One region of the Hominiventricola filiformis genome, then DNA from elsewhere that is predicted to be linked to it. Evidence: predicted binding sites of a transcription regulator. Region 1 holds the regulator's gene; the other holds the start of a gene.
What was found. The regulator Rex, encoded in region 1, represses fermentation and respiration genes when NADH is low (regulators of the CRP and FNR family bind a similar motif). The targets are predictions, from matches to a motif close to ATTGTTAANTANTTAACAAT.
Positions count from the first base shown of each region.

Region 2: a site for Rex is predicted at 8,998-9,017, ahead of gap (type I glyceraldehyde-3-phosphate dehydrogenase). Genes of this name have one in related genera too.

Region 1 is NZ_JAJEPS010000006.1:118,604-130,044, reverse strand. It holds gene LKD36_RS08135 (leucine-rich repeat protein) at 1-784, shown strand, start outside; gene LKD36_RS08130 (hypothetical protein) at 841-5,502, shown strand; gene LKD36_RS08125 (ATP-binding protein) at 5,628-6,860, shown strand; gene LKD36_RS08120 (ABC-F family ATP-binding cassette domain-containing protein) at 6,908-8,824, shown strand; gene LKD36_RS08115 (redox-sensing transcriptional repressor Rex) at 8,895-9,539, shown strand; gene LKD36_RS08110 (NAD(P)H-hydrate dehydratase) at 9,625-10,470, shown strand; gene alr (alanine racemase) at 10,467-11,441, shown strand, end outside.
Region 2 is NZ_JAJEPS010000003.1:51,543-62,983, forward strand. It holds gene LKD36_RS04580 (Maf family protein) at 1-398, opposite strand, end outside; gene eno (phosphopyruvate hydratase) at 472-1,776, opposite strand; gene LKD36_RS04590 (SH3 domain-containing protein) at 1,846-3,213, opposite strand; gene gpmI (2,3-bisphosphoglycerate-independent phosphoglycerate mutase) at 3,227-4,765, opposite strand; gene LKD36_RS04600 (aldo/keto reductase) at 4,893-5,744, opposite strand; gene tpiA (triose-phosphate isomerase) at 5,821-6,570, opposite strand; gene LKD36_RS04610 (phosphoglycerate kinase) at 6,602-7,825, opposite strand; gene gap (type I glyceraldehyde-3-phosphate dehydrogenase) at 7,925-8,938, opposite strand; gene LKD36_RS04620 (histidinol-phosphatase HisJ family protein) at 9,165-9,971, shown strand; gene mnmA (tRNA 2-thiouridine(34) synthase MnmA) at 10,033-11,112, opposite strand; gene nifU (Fe-S cluster assembly scaffold protein NifU) at 11,114-11,441, opposite strand, start outside.

The sequences.
Region 1 (11,441 bases):
TTTAAACGGAGAATTGCATTTACCGGATGGACTTGTACACGTAGGTGAAGAAGCATTTGCCGAATGCAGTGGACTGACAGGAGAATTGCATTTACCAGAATCCATGAATACGATTGGAGAAGGTGCTTTTCATGGATGTGGAGGATTAACAGGAGATCTGACCATTCCCGGAGGCATAGAATATATTGACTACAGCGTATTTGGAGGTTGCACAGGATTAAACGGAACGCTTACACTTTCAGAAGGTGTAAAAAATGTGGAACAAAATGCTTTTGCAGGGTGCCAGATTCAGAGGATTGTACTTCCTGACAGTCTTGAAAGTATTACGCCTACAACTTTCAGCCAGTGTGATCATGTGAAGGAAATTGTCTGGAATGGAACAAAGAAGTTTGATGGATATTCATATTTGCCGGCAATAGAAGAGGGTACTTCTGATGGTGATTATAATGAATTGGAAAGTTATGAATATGAAAAAGGAGAATATTTATCCAGTTTGGAAATATACGAAGTGAATGGGATAAAGTCAGCCTATTTGGGATTTTGGCATAATTATGGAGACAGTGCATCGGATGAGGATTATATTTTTGATTTGGAAGACGGAAAGACAGAATATTCCGTTGTCGGAAACCGTTCCGGGAAAAATTTCCTTCTCGATATTTTGCCGACGGATGACGGAATGAGAATAAAATTAATCGAAAAAAATCAGGAAACACAATATTCATGGCCTGATGGAGAAGCTACGGATGCAATTATTGACGAGGTATATCATAAAGCAACGTCTTAAATGCTATTGTTTTAATGTAAATGGATCATGAAATGATAACAGAGTGGGGAAAAAGAATGAAAAGAACGATTGCGCATATACTGGTGGTTACTATGATGATAAATGCGATGTCATTACCAGTATATGCAGAGGCTGATCATGATGTGGAGAAACAGGTTGTTACAGATAGTGAGAAATCAGAAGAAATTGATGGGAATATAAAACCTGAAGAGGTCACAAATGAAATACAGGAAGATGAGGCTCTGAATAATAATAACGAAATTAAAGAAGCTGAATCAGAAGAAAGTGAACCAGAAAATCTTGGTGGAAACACTTCTGAAGATCAGAAGATACAAAAACAGGAGAATGACAAATTAGAAGATACAGATATTAGCAAAAATGATGAATTGATTCAGAAAATAGATCAAGAAGATACAGTTCCTGAAGAAATAATAGAAGATTATGGCGAAAATCTTTCAGAGAATGTTATAAATGAAAATAATTTAGAAAATGTATTAGAAAGCGAAGAAGACTCTTCTTTAGAAGAAACTGAAGAAAATTTGGATGAAAATGCAATATTGAATATATCAGAAAATATATCGAATTTAAATATATGGGATGGTACGGTATCGGATACTTTTTCCAGTGGTGAGGGAACACAGGAAAATCCCTATATTATTTGTAATGGTGCAGAACTTGCACATCTGGCATCTGAGATTAAAAATAAGCGAGGGAATAGTGCCTATTATGAATTGAAAAATGATATTTATTTGAATAATGTTTCTGATGAAAAATGGTACATGGATCAATGCAATGAATGGATCCCTATAGGAACGTTGCAAGATCCGGGAAGTACAGTGTACAATATACACATGGAGTATGAGTTTACAGGTCATTTTGATGGTAAAGGCCACACTGTTTATGGAGTGTTTATCGATGGAACAGAGAATGGAGTTGGATTATTCGGAAGTGTTGAAAATGCAGAAATTTCAAATGTTAATTTAGAGAAATCATATATTGCTGGAGAAAATTATGTAGGCGGTCTTGTCGGAAGCAGTCATTTTTTTAATAAAATACGGAACTGCCATGTCAATGCACAGGTGTATGGAAATGACTGTGTAGGTGGAATTGCCGGAGGCGATTATTGCGGTACCTATCAGGGATGCAGTAATTCGGGAGTCATTAATGGTTCAACAAATGTAGGAGGAATTACTGGAAAACTTGGAAATGGAAGCGCATCCGTAGAGAGATGCTATAATACTGGAAAAATATATGGAAAAGAAAATGTGGGCGGAATTACAGGAATTATTAAAAATTATGATGGAAGTTCTTATATCAGTAATTCGTATAATGCGGGAGAAATTAATGGTGAAGAAAAGTGTGTTGGTGGAATTACAGGGTATTTAGATGCAAATAGAAGCATTCAATATTGTTACAATGTTGGAAAAATAACGTGTGCTGCGGGAGAAAATCGTGTAGGAGCGCTGATTGGATTCAGAGAATTTATTGCAGGAGTATCGAATTGCTATTACCTGGATACATCCTATAAAACTGGAACTGGTACTGGAAGTCATGGAAGTAATGCGGGAACTGAATGTACGATGGAGGAAATGCAGCTCACAGGCACATTCAAAGGATTTGATTTTGATAACTTATGGTATATACATGGTACAGAAGGATATATATATCCGCAGCTCCATGCAGATGGCGAACGGTGGTATGCCAAGTTACTTATAATTGATGGAAAAACGGGAGAGCCTACAACGGATTATCAGATCACAGTTGAAAATAGTAATGATTTGGATGGTGTGGTAGTTGAACAATATGGATATGTAGTAGGAAGGTATTCAGCATATCAGTCATCAGCCCAGGTAGTGATTTCCAAAAATGGTTATAAAAATTTTATTATCAATGCATCAGATTTAAATATTTCTATTTCGGTGTTGGAAGCAGAAAATAATGTAATAACACTTGAACCTGATTCAGAAGATATATCTGAAGAGGAAAAGAATCAAATGCAATTTGTTGCAGATCATCTTGATTTTGCACAAAACAGGTATGACAGTTTTGTGAACGCACGAGGATTTAAAAACGCTTACTGGCAATTTGATAATGGAGATGAGTTTGCGCTATGTACTGTGGCAAACTGGATGAAAAATTTAACCAATGTTTCTGATATTCTTGATTTTCAATCAGATAATATTAAGATTTCTGTATCGTATTATGATATTTATCTTGCAGATTTAATTACGTCCATGTCAGAAACAAGTACAGCTGAAACGGATTTAGGCCTTTCGGGTTTTGAAATGTACAAAGAATGTTATGGCAATATATTGGATAACTGGATTGTAAAATTTGCCAGTATAGATATTAAGAAGAATGATTTATTTAGTGCAGAAGAAAAACAGGAATGGGATAATATTATTGCACAGGTAACTACGAATGTGGGAGACTTGGACAGTAAAGAATTTAGAAATAATCTGGAAAACCTGTTGGCAGGAAGTCAAAAAGGTTATGAAGTGGATGATTCAGTAAAAAAATTAATTTCATTTGTTGCAAGTCCTTCTTTTTATAAAAAATATGAAAAAGAATTTTCTGATATATTTGAGGGCCTTGAAGTTGCAAATGAAGCAAGTACTTATATTTGTAATGCCGCAGATGCGATAAAAGCATTTCAAACGGTTTCCCAGGCATATATTGCTGCTAAAACGGTAAAAAAAATGCATACGGAATTTTATGATATCCTGTATAAAGTGCGAGATGAAATGAACAGTAAAAATCAATATCAGGCGTCAGCATTTTCAACAGCACTTAATAAGTATGCTGCATCGGCAAATAATGATGCAGCATTGTATATGAACTGTATTGAAGAACTTACTTCTTCGGTAATTGATTTTACATATGACAGTTTTATAAAAAAATATATACAGAAGTCATGCTATGATGAGATTGCCATTTTTTTAGGCTGTACTCCAGGTATGTTAAAAGCAGTAGTCTTGGCGTACAAATTAGGATATGCGATAGGGGATAAAATTACAGATTTGAGTACAAAAGCAGATCAATATACAAATATGTATTATGTATCAACAGTCGAGGAAGCGTTGGAAAATGTAAGCAAAAAATACGGGGATATACTGATACAGAATCAAACATATGAAGATGCAAAAATATATGATTGTGCATATAAGATGCTTGCAATGACCAATAAATATTTGTATAACTGTATGTACAAAATGTCAGCCAGCGATAAAGGTTTGAAAATAGGGGATAAGCATTTTTTCAGAGTGCCGGAATTGATGAAACTTGGAACGATATATACAAACATGTGGAATCGCAATAAATGTCATGGAAAGGTACTTACAAATCGATATAAGTATACAAGCATTCAGTGTCCGGTTGATGTGTATATATATGATGCGCAGAATCAGTTAGTACTTTCTATTATAAATGAACAGGTTGAATTAAATGATGATGAGTTATACGTAATGGTTAGTAATGGAAAGAAATCCATTATATATCCTTATGATCAGGAATATCAAATTAAACTTGTGGCAAGAGAATCCGGATTAATGGATTATTATGTAGCTGAAATAACAGATACAGAAACCAGAAATATTGATTTTTATAGTATTCCTTTGGAAGAAGAAAAAGAATATACAGGTGTTATACCAGCTGGAATTCCTGTAGAATCATCAGAATATATGCTTCATACAGATGGAAATGACGTTCAAGCAGATTATGATAGCAGCGAAGAGTGTTTGCCGACTCCTTCAACATGTAATTGGGAAGGAACTACGGCCAATTGGGAAAAAGTTTCTGATGCAGAAAAATATGTTGTTTACTTATATAAAGATGGGCAGATACTAAAAATAGTGGAAGCTGCGGATAATGATTATGATTTCGCGAAAAATATTACAGATCCTGGTCTGTATGCATTTTCGATAGTAGCCGTTTCTGGTATTCCAGAATATAAAAACAGCCGACGAACAATACCTGGTGATATTCTTCAATATGTAAAAATATCAGGAGTGGAATCTGTAAAGAAGTGTACATATAATAGAAAATCACAGTTGGGTTATGAAGGCAATCCAAGCAGTACTTATGAAGGAACGTATCAGATAAACTATAGTGGAAGAAAAGAAACGGTTTATCAAAGCAACAGAGGACCTGTGGATGCAGGAGATTATACAGTAACTATCGCTATTCCTGGGGATAATTCTCATTATGCAGGTTCCATTTCACTTGATTTTTCGATAGAGAAAGCTGATTCAAATCTTAGAGTGGAAAAAACATACATAAGCAAATCAATAGGAGATGCAGATTTTTGTTTATCTTATTCTACTGATAATTTAGAAACTCTGCCGACTTTTAAATCTGATAATGAGAAAATTGTGAAAGTTGGAAGTGATGGAAAAGTATCTATTGTTGGAGAAGGAGATGCAACAATCACTGTTTCGCAGGAAGAAAGTAAAAATTATAATGCGGCTGCATGTGTCGTGAAAATAGAAGTGAATAAAGCGGCAACGAATCTTATAGAAAAAGATAATAACAAGAGTTCAGAAAAAGAAAAAGTAAAAAATTCAAGAACATCTGAGACGATTGAATCAAAAGATGAAAGTAACTACTTTGTGGAATCTGCAGAAACATCAGATACAAACTTTGTAGGAGGATGGTTATTAATATTAGCATTGTCGATGTGGAGTATAGGAATTAATATACAAAGAAAAAGGAAAAACTGATATCATAGATTTTTCTTCACGACCAATCTGAAATTAAACTTTCGGATTGGTCGTTTTTATATATTGATTTTTTTGACCTTCACGACTATAATAAACTTGTATTTTAGATTTGTCGGAGGTGTTCTATGGCTTATATTGAAAGAGCAATTACATCCGTACTGAAGAAGAGAGTTGCATCCAGCAAATGTTCCCTGATTATTGGGGCAAGACAGGTTGGAAAATCAACACTTATCAAACATGAGTTTACAGAATACAACAGGGCGAATTTTGATGACAAGCTGACGAGGCTGCAGGCAAGAGAAGAGCCGAAGCTTTTCTTTTTAAACAATCCCTGTCCGCTTTTTATCGATGAAGTCCAAAAGGAAAATGAGATATTAGAAGAGATTAAGAAAATCGTAGACGACTCTGATGAACGCGGCTTGTTCATTTTATCCGGGTCGCAGAAACTGGAACTGATGAAAGGAATGAGTGAATCTCTGGCAGGAAGAGTGGCAATTTCTGAATTGTCAGGACTGTCCATGAGAGAGATCTATGGGGTACAGTTTAACCGGCATTTTATCCCTACAGATTTTTATATAAAAGAGCGGGAAAAAGAAATAAAACTTTATCGTGATCTCTGGAATATCATTCATAAAGGTTCCTATCCGGAACTTTACGATGTGGAGAGAGACTGGCAGGAATATTATTCTTCTTATGTTTCCACGTATCTGGAGAGGGATATTAATGAGCTGATTTCAGCAGATAGTATTACCTTTACGAAATTTCTGACCGCAATTGCGGCACGGACTGGAGAAATTCTTAATTATACAAACCTGGCAAGTGAAACAGGGGTAAGTGAGCCTACCATAAAGAACTGGGTTTCGATTCTGGAAAAAACAGGGATTATTTATTTATTACAGCCATACAGCGCAAGTGCGTTGAAACGGGCCATTAAAGCACCAAAAATATATTTCCGGGATACGGGACTGGCCTGTTATCTTACCAGGTGGCTGACAGCGGATGCTTTAAAATGTTCTGCTGTTGCTGGAAATATGTTTGAAACGTTCGTGGTATCGGAAATTTTGAAATCCTATACTAATGAGGGAAAAGATTATCGATTCAATATTTTTTATTACAGGGGAAAAGATAAGAATGCATCAGGAGAAAATGAAATAGACCTTGTGATAGAAGAAGACGGGGTGTTATATCCTATTGAAATTAAAATGTCAGGAAATCCCAAAGCAAATATGGGAGCGGCAAATCTTGTTTTAGATAAAGTGGAAGGAAAGACAAGAGGATTGGGCGTCATTATGTGCCTGGTTGACAAAAAAACGTATTTGAGAGAAAATCTTGTTGCTCTGCCAATTGAATATATTTGATGGATTTTAGCCGTCCGCAGGATTTATAGAAACGGAGATTTACAAAAATGATTTTAGCATGTCAGAATATATGCAAAGCATTCGGGGACAACGAAGTCCTCAAAAATGCTTCTTTTCATATTGAAGAGCGGGAGAAAGCGGCGATCGTTGGTATCAACGGTGCCGGAAAGTCTACGCTTTTAAAAATTATCATAGGGGAGATGGCGGCAGATGACGGGCAGACGGTGATCAACAAAGGTGCCACCATCGGATATCTTGCTCAGCATCAGGAGATGCAGAGTGGAAACACGATTTTTGATGAGCTTCTGACGGTGAAGCAGGATGTGCTCGATCTGGAAGCTCGGATCCGCAGCATGGAGCTTTCCATGAAACAGGCAGAGGGTGCCGAACTGCAGGAGCTGATGGACCAGTATGCAAGACTGAGCCATGAGTTTGAGCAGAAGAACGGATATGCCTGGAAAAGTGAGATTACGGGTGTATTAAAGGGCCTCGGATTTACGGAAGAAGATTTTTCCAAGCATGTGGATACCCTGTCCGGTGGACAGAAGACCCGTGTTTCACTGGGTAAACTGCTGCTCTCCAAACCGGATATTATTATGTTGGATGAGCCCACCAACCACCTGGATATGGGTTCTATCACCTGGCTGGAGACGTTCCTTATGAATTATCAGGGAGCCGTACTCATTGTCTCCCATGACCGGTATTTTCTCAACAGAGTTGTGACCAAAGTTATCGAGATTGATCAGGGACAGGTGACCACCTTCATGGGCAATTATTCCGATTATGCCCAGAAAAAAGCCATGCTCCGGGAAGCACAGATGCAGGCGTACTTAAACCAGCAGCGGGAAATCAAACATCAGGAGGAAGTTATTGCCAAACTGAAATCCTTCAACCGCGAGAAATCCATCAAGCGTGCCGAAAGCCGTGAGAAAATGCTGGACAAGCTGGATGTGCTGGACAAGCCTTCTGAAGTAAAGGCAGATATGCATATTGAACTGGAGCCGCGGGTGGTAAGCGGTAATGACGTACTTACAGTATTGGGACTGTCCAAGGCATTTCCGCCCCAGACGTTGTTCACGGATCTTGATTTTGAAATCAAGCGCGGTGAGAGAGTGGCGCTCATCGGAAGCAATGGTACGGGAAAGACCACGATCCTGAAGATTTTGAATCAGGTAATTCCGGCGGATGCAGGAGAAGTGCATCTGGGTTCCCGGGTGCAGATTGGTTATTACGATCAGGAGCACCATGTGCTTCATATGGAAAAGACGGTATTTGAAGAACTTTCGGATGCCTATCCGACATTGACCAATACAAAAATCCGTAACGTACTGGCTGCCTTCCTTTTTACAGGGGATGATGTATTTAAACGGATTAAAGATTTAAGCGGTGGCGAGCGTGGCCGTGTTTCTCTGGCGAAGCTCATGCTTTCCGAGGCAAACTTCCTGATCCTCGACGAGCCCACCAACCATCTGGATATCGTTTCGAAAGAAGTACTGGAGGATGCGCTGAACCATTATACCGGAACGGTGCTGTTCGTCTCCCACGACCGTTATTTCATCAATACAGTAGCGACCCGGATTCTCGATCTGGAAAATCAGGGACTGACCAACTATATTGGAAACTACGATTATTATCTGGAAAAGAAAGAGACCATGGTAAATTTCACTGCGGCTCCCACGGAGACGGTTTCGGCAGCAGAGACAACCGCAGACACAGATTCCAAGCTGGACTGGAAGCAGCAGAAAGAACAGCAGGCACAGCTTCGTAAGAAACAAAATGAGCTGAAGAAAGTAGAAAGCCGCATTGAAGAGCTGGAGAACCGCGATAAAGAGATTGATGCGGAACTGGAGAAGAAAGAAGTTTTCACCAATGTGGCGGAAGTGACGAAGCTTTCCAAAGAAAAAGATGCCATCCAGACGGAACTGGAAGAATTATATGAAAAATGGGAAGAACTGTCAGAATAACTGACAGAAAAGTTTGACAAAAAATAAACAGCGTTTTATAATATATAAAGTATATGATTGGAGGCGTTTTATGGAAGAAAGACGCATATCAAAAGCGGTTATAAAAAGACTTCCGCGATACTATAGATATCTCGGTGAGATGCTGAATAACGGAGTAGAACGTATCTCCTCCGGAGAATTAAGTAATAAAATGCAGGTAACAGCTTCCCAGATACGTCAGGACTTAAATAATTTTGGTGGATTTGGACAGCAGGGATATGGATATAATGTACAGTATCTTTATGATGAGATCGGCAAGATTCTTGGAGTGAATACGACTCATCCAATGATTATCATTGGTGGAGGTAACTTCGGACATGCACTTGCAAACTATGATTTCAGCAAGAATGGATTTATCACGAAGGCAATTTTTGATATCCGCCCGGAACTGGCGGGTACCTCAATCAGAGGAATTCCGGTTCTGATGATGGACGAATTGGAAGAGTTTGTGGAAGAAGAGCAGATTGAGATTGCGGTACTGACTCTGCCGAAGAGTAAGGTACAGGAAGCGGCAACCAGACTGGCAGCCTGCGGAATCAAGGCTCTGTGGAATTTTGCACATCTGGATCTGGACGTTCCGAAGGATGTGGTAGTGGAGAACGTACATCTGGTAGACAGTCTGATGCAGCTTTCCTATCGGATCACCAGTTATGAGCGTCCGGAAGAAGCGGAATAACTGACAGGTATATGAAATGACAAAGGGGCCAATGCGAACGGACAAACCTTCGCAGAAGCCCCTTTTTTACGGGAAAACAGAAAAGATGGAAGAAAAAATAATGCTGGATATGCTGCCGAAGCGGACAGCGCGTTCACACAAAGGAATTTATGGAAAGGTCCTGTGTATTGCAGGCAGTAAAAATATGGCAGGAGCAGCATATCTCTGCGGATATGCTGCACTTCGTACTGGAGCCGGTATGGTACGAATTTTCACGCCGGAAGCGAACCGTATCATTTTACAGACGCTTCTTCCGGAAGCGATCATGACGACGTATGAAGACAGAGACTCCATGCTTGAGCAGCTGACAGAAGCTTTTTCCTGGGCAGATACGGTGGCAATTGGTCCGGGACTTGGAAAAAGCGATAATTCTGCAGTACTGCTTGAGCAGGTGATGAAGAAGTGGAATCATCCGATGGTCGTGGATGCGGATGGACTGAATCTTCTGGCAGAACGTATGGAACTTCTGGAACAGCATGAAGGACCGCTGATTGTGACTCCTCATGTGGGAGAATTTTCGCGGCTGACCGGTCTTACAATGAAAGAAATATCAGAAAATATTCCCGGACAGGCGCAGGCATTTGCCAAGGCTTATCATTGTATCTGTGTTCTGAAAGATGCCCCGTCTGCGATCGGTGATCCTGACAGAGTGACAGTGAACACAACGGGAAATAACGGAATGTCCACGGCAGGAAGCGGAGACGTTCTTACCGGTATTATTGCAGGACTTCTGGGCCAGAGGATGGATGCAGAAGATGCAGCAAGACTTGGCGTATGGCTTCACGGACGCGCCGGTGATCTGGCAGCTGAAAGAGAAGGAACCTATGGATTACTGGCCAGACATTTGATCGAATATCTGCCCCAGGCTATGAGAAAAGGAGAAGAGTCATGAAACATTATTTAAGAATCTGTGCTGAGATTAATCTGAATGCAGTTGCATATAATTTTAAAAGTATGAAAGATCGTCTGGCTCCGGAGACGAAGATGATCGCGGTAGTCAAGACGGATGGATACGGACATGGAGCAATTCCTATTGCGCATATGGTTCAGGAATATCCGTATATCTGGGGTTTTGCGGTGGCGACTATTGAAGAAGCGGTGCTGCTAAGAAAGGCAGGAATCGAAAAACCCATCCTGATTCTGGGATTTGTATTCCCGGATGCGTATGAAGACGTAGTGCGTTATGATATTCGGCCTGCGGTCTTCAAACTGTCTATGGCGCGCCAGCTTTCCGAAGAAGCAGTCCGCCAGCAGAAAAAAGTATATTTCCATATTAAAGTGGACACAGGAATGTCCAGAATCGGATTTTCGGATACAGCAGAGAGTGCGGATGTCGTAAAAGCGATCAGTAAACTCCCGAATGTGGAGATGGAAGGACTGTTCACTCATTTTGCAAGGGCAGATGAGAAAGATAAACAGTGGGCAAATCTGCAGTTTGAAAGATACCAGGCATTTTCACAGATGCTGAAAGACCGGGAGGTGCCGATTGCTATTCACCATTGCTCCAACAGTGCCGGTATCTATGACATGCCGGAGGCTAATATGGATCTGGTGCGTGCGGGTATCTCCATCTATGGAATGTATCCGTCAGAGGAAGTGAATAAGCTGGCAGCTCCCATTGTTCCGGTTATGAGTCTGAAGAGCCATATTGTCTATATTAAGGAACTTCAGCCGGGAAGCCAGATCAGTTATGGAGGAACTTTTGTGGTGGAGCATCCGATGAAAGTTGCAACAATTCCCGTGGGGTATGGTGATGGCTACCCTCGTTCTCTCTCAGGAAAAGGCCGTGTGCTGATTCGTGGATGCGAGGCTCCAATCCTCGGCAGAATCTGCATGGATCAGTTTATGGTGGATGTAACCGAG
Region 2 (11,441 bases), on a different contig from region 1:
TCTGTCATGGGATAAACATGCACGTGAGTAGTCTCTGCAAAACAGATCTCTTTTTTCCTGACTCCATCCCGCAAAATAACCGTCACTCCGGTCAGTACCTGATGGGTCCGTCCCTGCAGCATCCGGATCATCCGCACGGCATCCTCCTGATCCTTTGGTTTTCCCAGGATTTCATGATCTGCCGCCACTACCGTATCTGCACCAATCACCACATCTCCGTCGGTCCGCGTTGCCACTTCCCGTGCTTTCTGCCGGGACAGTTCTTTTACCGCCTCCTCCGGTACCGTGGTATTAATGATTTCTTCTCCCTCTGCTTTCACGATCTCAAAAGAAATTCCGACCTGTGCCAGCAGTTCTTTCCGTCTCGGTGAGCCGGAAGCAAGTATGATGTTTCTCATAGATTTCTCTCCTCGTAACTGTTACCGCTATTCAGTGTACCAATTCCCGGCCTGGATTGCAATCTATAATCTGTCACTCTTTTGCAAAAGGGTTCCGGTAGGAAGATAGTTCTCCCAGTTCCTCCTGAATCCGCAGCAGCTGGTTATATTTCTCCGTCCGCTCTGCCCGGCAGGGTGCCCCTGTCTTAATCTGTCCGGCACCAACCGCCACAGCAAGGTCTGCAATCATGCTCTCGCAGGTTTCTCCACTTCGATGGGAAATAATTGTCCGGTAACCAGCCCTGTGTGCCATATGGATCGCATTGAGAGATTCTGTCAGCGTACCAATCTGATTGAGTTTAATCAAAATCGCATTGGCTGCTCCCAGCTGGATCCCGCAGGCCAGACGTTTTGTATTCGTCACAAAGAGATCATCCCCCACCAGCTGAAGCTTCTCGCCTAACCGTTCTGTCATAAGCTGCCAACCGTCCCAGTCATCTTCCGACAAACCATCCTCCACAGATACCAGTGGGTATTTTTCTGCCAGCGCTTCATAATAATCAATGAGATCTTCTGCACTTCTGCTCACCAGATGACCGCCTTCTTTCGCCTCGCCCGGAAATTCATACCGGCCGCTCTTCTCACTCACCAGTTCACTGGCTGCCGCATCCATGGCAAATACAAAATCCGTTCCCGGTTCATATCCCGCTTCTTCCACAGCCTCTTTCAGATACCAGAATGCTTCCTCTGCATTTTTCAGATCCGGGGCAAATCCGCCCTCATCTCCCACCGCTGCTGAAAGGCCTTCCTTTGCGAGCAGCAGTTTCAGTTTGTGATACACTTCTACTCCCATGCGCAGTCCTTCCCGGAAACAGCAGGCACCCACCGGCATAATCATAAACTCCTGAAAATCCAGGGAATTGGCCGCATGACGTCCTCCATTTAAGACATTCATCATGGGAACCGGCATGACGTCCGTCCCCACTCCTCCCAGATACTGATAAAGAGGTACGCCAAGGGCTGCTGCTGCCGCTTTCGCCACCGCCGCAGACACCGCCAGAATGGCGTTTGCTCCCAGGTTGGACTTATTTTCCGTACCATCCGCATCGATCAGCAGATGGTCAATATACCCCTGATTCAAGGCATTTTCTCCCAGCAGTACATTGGCAATCTTTGTATTCACATTGGAAATGGCTTTCTCCACGCCCAGTCCAAGGAACCGCTCCTGCCCATCCCGCAGCTCCACTGCTTCAAACCGCCCGGTAGATGCCCCTGAAGGAACCGACGCCCGGCCTTTATGGATGCCGTCCAGAATAACTTCCGCTTCTACCGTAGGATTCCCTCTGGAATCCAGGATTTCTCTTGCGTAAATATAAGTGATTGGCAGATACAGATTCATAAAAAAAGAACCTCCTCATACTGTTTTTGATAGTATGAGCAGGTTCTTCTGCTTCTATTCCGGTTTGAACTACTCAGCTGCAGTCAGGAACTCAGACTTCACATAGCCTTCTTTTCCATCCTGCTCAGTGCAGCGGATCTGTACCCACTCCTGAGATGCATCGCCCACAACCTCTACAGTCTCACCATTAGCAACCTTGGTCACAATGCTGCTGTCTGTGCTCGCTTCACTGCGGACATTAACAGAGCTTGCATTCACCTTCATGGTTACAGTCTCCGGCTCTGCAGGTTCTTCTTCAGCCGGCTGTTCTTCTTCCGGAGTTTCCTCCTCAGAAGAATCCGTCTCTTCTGTCTGCTGATTCTCAGCCTCGCTGCTGTCATCAGCGGAATCTCCATCCCCCTTAATGACAAGCTCTGCGTTTCCGTCTTCCTGTTCTTCTGTTGTCTGTGCCGGCTGCTCTGTATTTCCCTTATCTCTGTTCAGGAAGAAATATGCGCCCACTCCGATCACAGCAACAATCACCAGTGCAAGAACAATTCCGAGGATTACCATCTTCCGGTTATCATCTTCCAGATCCCAGTCGTAACGATCATCATCTTCGTCCTCGTCATAGGAATTCTCATCGTCATCCTCGTCATATTCATCATCTTCGTCCTCGTCATAGGAATTCTCATCGTCATCCTCGTCCTCAGACTCATCATCTTCTTCGTCTTCCGGCTCTTCCACTACCGGTACAGCTTTTTTCTTCTTCGGCTCTGCCGGCTCTACGTCCACATCTGCCACAAAATACTCGAAATCATCTGCCTCTTTCACCGGCTCATCCAGAATACCGGCTGCTTTGGAAGCCTTTGCATAGACGCGGTCAATCCACTCTCCCTGTCCGGCAGAAAGAATCTGTCTGCACGCACCGAGAAGAAGAACTCTCCAGTCTGTCAGATAAGCAGCTGCGCTCTCCGGCTGATTTTTCGTCAGATTCGGAAGAAGGCTTCCTACTTTTCCAAGCTCTGTTTCCACCTTGTCTGTCGGAAGGCCAAAGATCTCAGCGATCTCCTCTGCCTGAAAATCATCCATATAGGACATTACCAGCAGAATTCTGTGCAGAAGCGGCAGTGCTGCCGGAACTGCTGCCAGGGTACTCTCCTGACAACGCACTCCTTTTTTCTGTCCCTCCAGAAGGTGATGATATGCCTTTCTCATCTCTCTGTAATATCTCTGCCAGAACCATTTCTCCGGATTCACCGGCAATGCGGCTTCATCCACATCCCCTAAGAATGCCGTATAGAACGCCTCCATGAAGTCTGCTGCCTGCTGATCATTCTGCAGTACCAGAAGACTCCGGCAATATACGTCTTCATAGGTGGCATCATATAATTTGCGGTAACCCTGTTCCTCGCCTTTTTTCAGCTGCTCCAGGGCACGTCTCATCTCCAGTACCATAAATACACCTGCCTTATTTTATAAGCAGAGATTTTCCTGTCATCTCTGCTGGCTGTTCCATTCCCATCAGTTCCAGAAGCGTCGGGATAATGTCTGCCAGGCATCCACCCTCACGCAGCTTGTATGCCGGATCTGCATTTACCAGAATGAACGGAACCGGGTTGGTAGTATGTGCGGTATACGGCTCGCCAGTCTCGTAATCTACCAGCTGCTCTGCGTTTCCGTGATCTGCACAGATGAACATCTGTCCGTCAACCTCTTTCAATGCTGCGACTGCTTTTCCAACGCACTCATCCACCACTTCAATTGCTTTAATTGCTGCAGATTCCACACCGGTATGTCCTACCATATCCGGATTTGCAAAGTTGATAATAATTACATCGTACTTATTAGAACGAATTGCTTCGCACAGACGATCACACACTTCGTATGCACTCATCTCTGGCTGCAGATCGTAAGTTGCAACTTTCGGGGATTTTACAAGGATACGGTCCTCTCCTTTGTTTGGCTGCTCTACACCACCATTAAAGAAGAAGGTAACATGTGCATATTTCTCTGTCTCGGCGATACGGGCCTGGGTCTTTCCATGAGCTGCCAGATACTCACCGAAGGTATTGTGAAGTTCTACTTTCTTAAATGCAATGATGGTATTCGGGATGGTTGCATCATACTGAGTGAAACATACGTAGGTCAGATCCAGCTTCTTCTCTCTTGCAAATCCATCAAACTCATCTGCGCAAAATGCTCTGGTAATCTCTCTTGCACGGTCCGGACGGAAGTTGAAAAAGATCACGGAATCTTTATCCTGAATGGTTGCTACCGGCTTGCCATCTTCCATGACAACGCTCGGTTTTACGAACTCATCATGTACTTCTTCTTTGTAAGAGTTTGCCACTGCACATACCGGACACTCTGCCGGAACGCCTTCGCCTTTGGTCAGCGCCTTGTAAGCCAGCTCTACGCGATCCCAGCGGTTATCACGGTCCATTGCATAATAACGGCCCATAACGGTAGCAATTTTACCAACGCCGATCTCTTTCATCTTATCACTTAACTGTTTTACAAAATCTTTTCCGGATGCAGGGGGTGTGTCACGGCCATCAAGGAAGCAGTGAACGAAAACTTTCTCCAGCCCTTCACGTTTTGCCATTTCAAGAAGTGCATACAGATGCGTAATATGACTATGCACGCCGCCATCGGAAAGCAGACCATAAAGATGCAGGGAAGAATTGTTCTTCTTTGCATTCTCCATAGCAGTCAGAAGTGCCTCATTTTTAAAGAAATCCCCATCCTGAATCTCTTTCGTAATTCTGGTCAGTTCCTGATATACAATGCGGCCAGCGCCCATATTCATATGTCCTACCTCAGAGTTACCCATCTGTCCGTCCGGAAGACCTACTGCCAGTCCACTGGCATTTCCTTTTACAAACGGATATTCTTTCATCAGCTGATCCATCACTGGGGTAGCTGCCTCCGCAATGGCATTTCCATCTTTTCTGTCATTCAGGCCATAGCCATCCAGAATCATCAGCACTGTTGGTTTCTTACTCATCATTTTATCTCCTTTATCATCTATCTATAGAGGCCTGTCGTCAGGACAAGCCTGTAACCAGCCATATGTCATTGTACATGAAGTACGTAGAACATGCAAGCAATCACGACACGATTTCAGACATTTTTCACTGTTGTGCCGGTACTCTCGGCAAATCCGGATGTTCTCCGGACCATCCCATCTGAGGCAGTCCCCTCAGATACCATATATCTTCTTCCTTAATCGTAAACTCCGGCAATTCCAGATTCTGTCTCATTCGCTCCGGTACTGATGCCTTGGGAATCACGCCTATTCCAAGCTGCAGAAGAAATGTAAGCAGAAATTGCGCTGGTGATGTCTGATATTTCTCCGCCATTTTCTGAATCTGTTCCTGTTCCATAATCCTTCTTCTGCCCAACGGACTCCATGCCTGTACCTGAATCTGATGTTTTTTGCAGTAAGAAACAGCCGACTCCTGCAGATACCCCACATGCAGTTCTAACTGATCTACCATCGGCTGAATCTCTGCTGTCTTACGGATATTTTCCAGATGATGGGGCAGGAAATTACTAACACCAATAGCACGTACCTTTCCTTCTTTATATAATTCTTCCAGTGCTCTCCAGCTCTCCCGGTCCAGTTCCTTCCAGTCTGCGAATTCTGGGTCCGGTTTTGGCCAATGCAGCAGAAACAGATCCAAATAATCTGTCTGCAGCCTTTCCAGAGACTCCTGAAAGCTTTTTTTCGTATTCTCATAACCCAGATCTGTCTTCCATACTTTCGAGGTAAGGAAGATCTCTTTTCTGGAAATACCACTCCGGGTAATGGCTTTTCCTACCTGTTCTTCATTTTTGTAAGCGGCTGCCGTATCCAACAGACGGTATCCAGCCTCCAGTGCCTGGCTGATCACACACTCATCACGTCCGTCAGTACTTTTATACGTACCAAATCCAATTTTCGGCATCTGTACACCGTTTGGCAGTTCAAAATAACTCCTCATCTTCATCCCTCTTTTTTCTGTATATAAAGAGAGAGAAGGCCGCGCCTTCTCTCCCCGTATTCATCTGCACGATGACTTATTTCCAGTTTACAATTTTTCCGAAATCCGGTTTCAGAGCAGCGCCGCCTACCAGGCCGCCGTCGATATCCGGCTGTACAAACAGTTCCGGAGCAGTTGCAGCGTTTACAGATCCGCCGTACTGAATACGGATAGCTTCTGCAGTTGCCTCATCATAGATCTCTGCGATGCACTCACGGATGCCCTTGCATACTTCCTGAGCCTGCTCAGTAGTAGCGGTCTTTCCGGTTCCGATAGCCCAGATCGGCTCGTAAGCGATAACTGCGGTCTTAGCCTGCTCTGCAGTTACACCAAGAAAACCAACCTTAACCTGCTGACGGATAAAGTCCATGGTAACACCCTGCTCTCTCTGAGTCAGAGTCTCGCCACAGCACATGATCGGGGTCAGGCCGTGCTCAAATGCTTTCAGCATTTTCTTATTAACAGTCTCGCTGGTCTCTGCGAAGTACTCTCTTCTCTCAGAGTGTCCAAGGATAACGTATTTTACACCTACATCAGTCAGCATGTTCGGGGAAATCTCTCCAGTGTAAGCACCTTTCTCCTCGAAGTACATGTTCTCTGCACCAACCTGGATATTGGAACCTTTTGCAGCTTCCATAACCGGAATGATGTCGATAGCCGGCACGCAGAATACTACATCAGCATCCTCGGTAGCTACCAGCGGTTTTAAAGTGTTTACCAGTTCTACTGCCTCACTGGGAGTCATGTTCATTTTCCAGTTTCCAGCGATAATTTTCTTTCTTGCCATTTTCATAGCCTCCTGAATTGTTTATTAAAACTTATTTATCATCTGCTGCCATAACACCCGGAAGCTCTTTGCCCTCAAGGAATTCAAGGGAAGCTCCGCCGCCGGTGGAAATATGGGTCATCTTGTCACCATATCCAAGAGTATTGACAGCTGCTGCGGAATCACCACCACCGATAATGGTAGTAGCATCCGTCTCAGCCAGTGCTTTAGCAACTGCGATAGTTCCTTTTGCAAGGATCGGATTCTCAAATACGCCCATCGGTCCGTTCCATACAACCGTCTTTGCAGATTTTACAGCATCAGCGTAAAGCTCTGCAGTCTTCGGTCCGATATCCAGTCCCAGCTTGTCAGCCGGAATGTGATCGCAGTCAACAGTTTCAACCGGAATCTCTGCATCGATCGGGTTCGGGAATGCAGATGCAACTACGGTATCGATCGGAAGAAGCAGTTTCTTTCCAAGTTTGTCAGCTTTTGCAAGCATCTCTTTGCAGTAATCCAGTTTCGTATCATCAACCAGAGAAGTACCAACCTCAGCGCCCTGTGCTTTCAGGAAGGTATAAGCCATACCACCGCCAATGATCAGGGTATCGCATTTCTCAAGCAGGTTGGAAATAACATTCAGCTTATCAGCAACCTTTGCTCCGCCAAGGATAGCAACGAACGGACGAACCGGGTTCTCTACAGCATTGCCAAGGAAGTTGATCTCTTTCTCCATCAGGTATCCAACTACATTCTCGCCGCCTTTAGCTCTGATAAATTTGGTTACACCTGCAACGGAAGCATGTGCTCTGTGAGAAGATCCGAATGCGTCGCATACATAGATATCAGCCAGATCAGCCAGCTCTTTGCTGAACTCTTCGCCGTTCTTGGTCTCTTCTGCACCGCGGAAACGGGTATTCTGAAGAAGAACCACATCTCCGTCTTTCATGTTTGCAACAGCTTTGGTAGCTTCCTCTCCGGTTACATGATAATCGGATACGAATACAACCTCTTTGCCGAGTTTCTCAGACAGACGTTTTGCAACCGGTGCAAGAGACTCTCCCTCGTTCGGACCATTCTTAACTTTTCCAAGATGAGAACAAAGAATTACTTTTCCGCCATCAGCGATCAGCTTTTTGATGGTCGGAAGTGCTGCTACAATACGGGTCTCGTCAGTGATCACGCCGTCTTTCAGCGGTACGTTAAAATCGCATCTTACAAGAACACGTTTTCCTTTTGCGTTGATATCATCAACTGTTTTCTTATTTAATGACATTAGACAATGCCTCCATTTCTTTCAGGATTAAAAAAAGGTCCGGTCCTGAAGACCGGACCTTTTGAGGTCTTAAAATATAAGACTGCCGCCTGTCAGCAATTATGCTAACTCAGCGAAGTATTTGATGGTACGAACCATCTGAGAAACGTAAGAGTTCTCGTTATCATACCAAGATACAACCTCAACCTGGGTCTTTCCATCCGGAAGCGGGGAAACCATAGTCTGGGTAGCATCAAACAGAGAACCAAATCTCATACCAACGATATCGCTGGATACGATCTCGTCCTCGTTGTATCCGAAGGACTCAGTAGTTGCTGCTTTCATAGCTGCGTTGATCTCTTCTTTGGTTACTGCTTTATCTACAACTGCAAACAGAAGAGTAGTAGATCCGGTCGGGGTCGGTACACGCTGAGCAGCACCGATCAGTTTGCCATTCAGTTCCGGAATAACAAGACCAATTGCTTTTGCAGCACCAGTGCTGTTCGGAACGATGTTAACAGCGCCTGCACGGCTTCTTCTCAGATCGCCTTTTCTCTGCGGTCCGTCAAGGATCATCTGATCACCAGTATAAGCATGGATGGTGCACATAATACCGGACTCGATCGGAGCCAGATCGTTCAGAGCTTTTGCCATCGGTGCCAGGCAGTTGGTGGTACAGGAAGCTGCAGAAATAACAGTATCCTCTTTGGTCAGAGTTTTGTGGTTTACGTTGTATACGATAGTCGGCAGATCATTTCCAGCCGGAGCGGAAATAACTACTTTCTTAGCGCCTGCAGTGATGTGTGCAGAAGCTTTCTCTTTAGAGGTGTAGAATCCGGTACACTCCAGAACTACATCTACGCCGATTTCTCCCCACGGAAGCTCAGCTGCGTTAGCTTTTGCATAAATCTTAATCTCTTTTCCGTCAACGATGATAGAATCATCAGTTGCAGATACGGTGTCAGCCAGAGCATATTTACCCTGAGAAGAATCATATTTCAGAAGATGTGCAAGCATTTTCGGGGAAGTCAGGTCGTTGATTGCTACTACCTCATATCCCTCTGCGCCAAACATCTGTCTGAATGCCAGACGGCCAATACGTCCGAATCCATTGATCGCTACTTTTACTGCCATGATTAATTCCTCCTAAAAGTTGAATAATGATATATGCTGATCTTCCAACTCTTGCCATGATTGTTAAAAGATCATCAACCGTTACTTATTTTACCTGCTTTGCCGAAAAATATCAATAGTAAATTCAAAAGATTATCTATTTTCTTGCTTTACTTTTCTCTTTTTATCCTCTATGATGGTTTCAATCACGGGATTTAAACCATTTTTTACACAAAGGAGAATTTTTTTGAACATACAAGCTGACTATCATGTGCATACTTCTTTCTCTGGTGACTGTAACATTGCTCCAAGAATCATGATTGAGCGCGCGCTCTCTCTCGGTCTGACCCATCTGTGCCTGACAGATCATATGGACTATGATTATACGGACGGTGATCTCTGTTTTGAATTTGACCCGAAAGTTTATTTCGAGCAGCTGCTTTCTCTTAAGGAAGAGTTCGCAGACCGGATTGATCTCCGGATCGGCATTGAACTGGGACTTCAGCCATACCTCACAAAAAAACATCATAACCTGATCTTTTCCTATCCTTTTGACTTCGTCATCGGTTCCGTCCATCTCGTAAACGGAAAAGATCCCTACTATCCGGTCTTCTTCGAAGGAAGGAAGGAATCCACCGCATACGAAGAATATTTTGAATGCTGTATCCAGAACCTGGAATCCTACTCCAATTTCGATACCTTCGGTCATCTGGATTATATCGTAAGATACGGTCCTAATAAGAATAAATACTATTCTTTTGAACGTTATCAGAAATACATCGACGGAATTCTCCGTCGTCTGATCCGTTATAACATCGGCCTGGAAGTCAACACCGGCGGATACAAATACGGCCTTGACACCACCAATCCCTGCCGTGAAATTATTCTTCGCTACCGGGAACTGGGTGGAACCATCATTACATTTGGTTCCGATGCCCATGATCCGAAATATCTGACCTACGAATTTGAAAAAGCAGCAGAACTTGTCCGTTCCTGTGGATTCCACTCCTACTATATTTTCAAAGGCCGAAAACCTGTGGAACTGCCGCTGTAGCTTTTAATCCAGCAAAAAATCCTCTGAAGGAACATTTCCTCAGAGGATTTTCATATTCTGATTACCCAATAATAGTGCCGCCTCCGGCTACATACTCTCCATCATAGAATACCACTGCCTGTCCAGGCGTTACTGCACGAACCGGCTCGTCAAAGACACATTCCACTTCATCTTCTCCCACCATTCGTGCTGTACACATGGCACCACTGTGATTATAACGGATCTTAGCCAGAAAACGCCGTTCTCCGTCAAGTTCCGGAATGCTCATCCAGTTCAAACGATTAGCGCGAAGTGTGGTGCTGAATACCGCATCTGCCTCTCCGATCACCACTTCTCCCGTCTCCGGGCGAATCTCCGTCACGACTACCGGCCGGCCCATGGCCAGTCCAAGCCCTTTCCGCTGGCCGATGGTGTAATGAGTGATTCCTTTATGCTTTCCGATGACTCTGCCATCTTCCCACACAAAGTTACCTTCCGGAATCTTTCTGCCGGAATTTTCTTCAATAAAATGAGCATAGTCCCCGTCCGGCACAAAACAAATCTCCTGGCTGTCCGGCTTATGAGCCACCGGAAGCCCTGCCTCTTCCGCAAAGGCACGGATCTGATCCTTTGTATAAGCTCCTACCGGCATCAATGTATGGGACAGCTGCTCCTGGGTCAGATTGTAAAGAGCATAGGTCTGATCCTTTGCTGCTGTGGCAGAATTCTTAATGGCATACCGGCCATTGGGTAGGTGTTCAATCTGTGCATAATGACCGGTTGCAATATAGTCTGCTCCGATATCAAGACTGCGCTTCAGCAGAGATTCCCATTTTACATAGCGGTTACAGGCAATACAGGGATTGGGTGTACGGCCTTTTAAGTACTCGTCCATAAAATAGTCGATGACCCGCTCCTTGAAATCCTGTTTGAAGTTCATCACATAGTAGGGAATCTCCAGTCTGGATGCCACTCTTCTGGCATCGTCTACCGCAGAGAGGCCACAGCATCCACCATTTGCCTCCACCTGATCCGGATCTTCATCCTGCCAGATCTGCATGGTAACGCCCCATACTTCATACCCCTGCTTCTGAAGAAGCCAGGCCGCCACGGAAGAATCTACGCCGCCGGACATTCCGACAACGACCTTCTTTTTCTCCATTTTAGTATTCTTCCTCTTCTTCTCCCTCATGAATGTCAGACTTCGGTTTCTTCAGTCCGTCAATCTTGATGTGGTTCTTCTCTGCATAATCCCACAGTGCTGCATGGATTGCCTCCTCTGCCAGCAGGGAGCAGTGTACTTTTACAGGCGGAAGTCCGTCCAGTGCTTCCATAACTGCTTTATTGGTAACTTCCAGAGCTTCATAGATGCTCTTTCCTTTTACCAGCTCTGTTGCCATGCTGCTGGTTGCAACTGCAGCGCCGCAGCCGAAGGTTTTGAATTTGACATCACGGATGATCTGGTTCTCATCGATATCAAAATAAATTCTC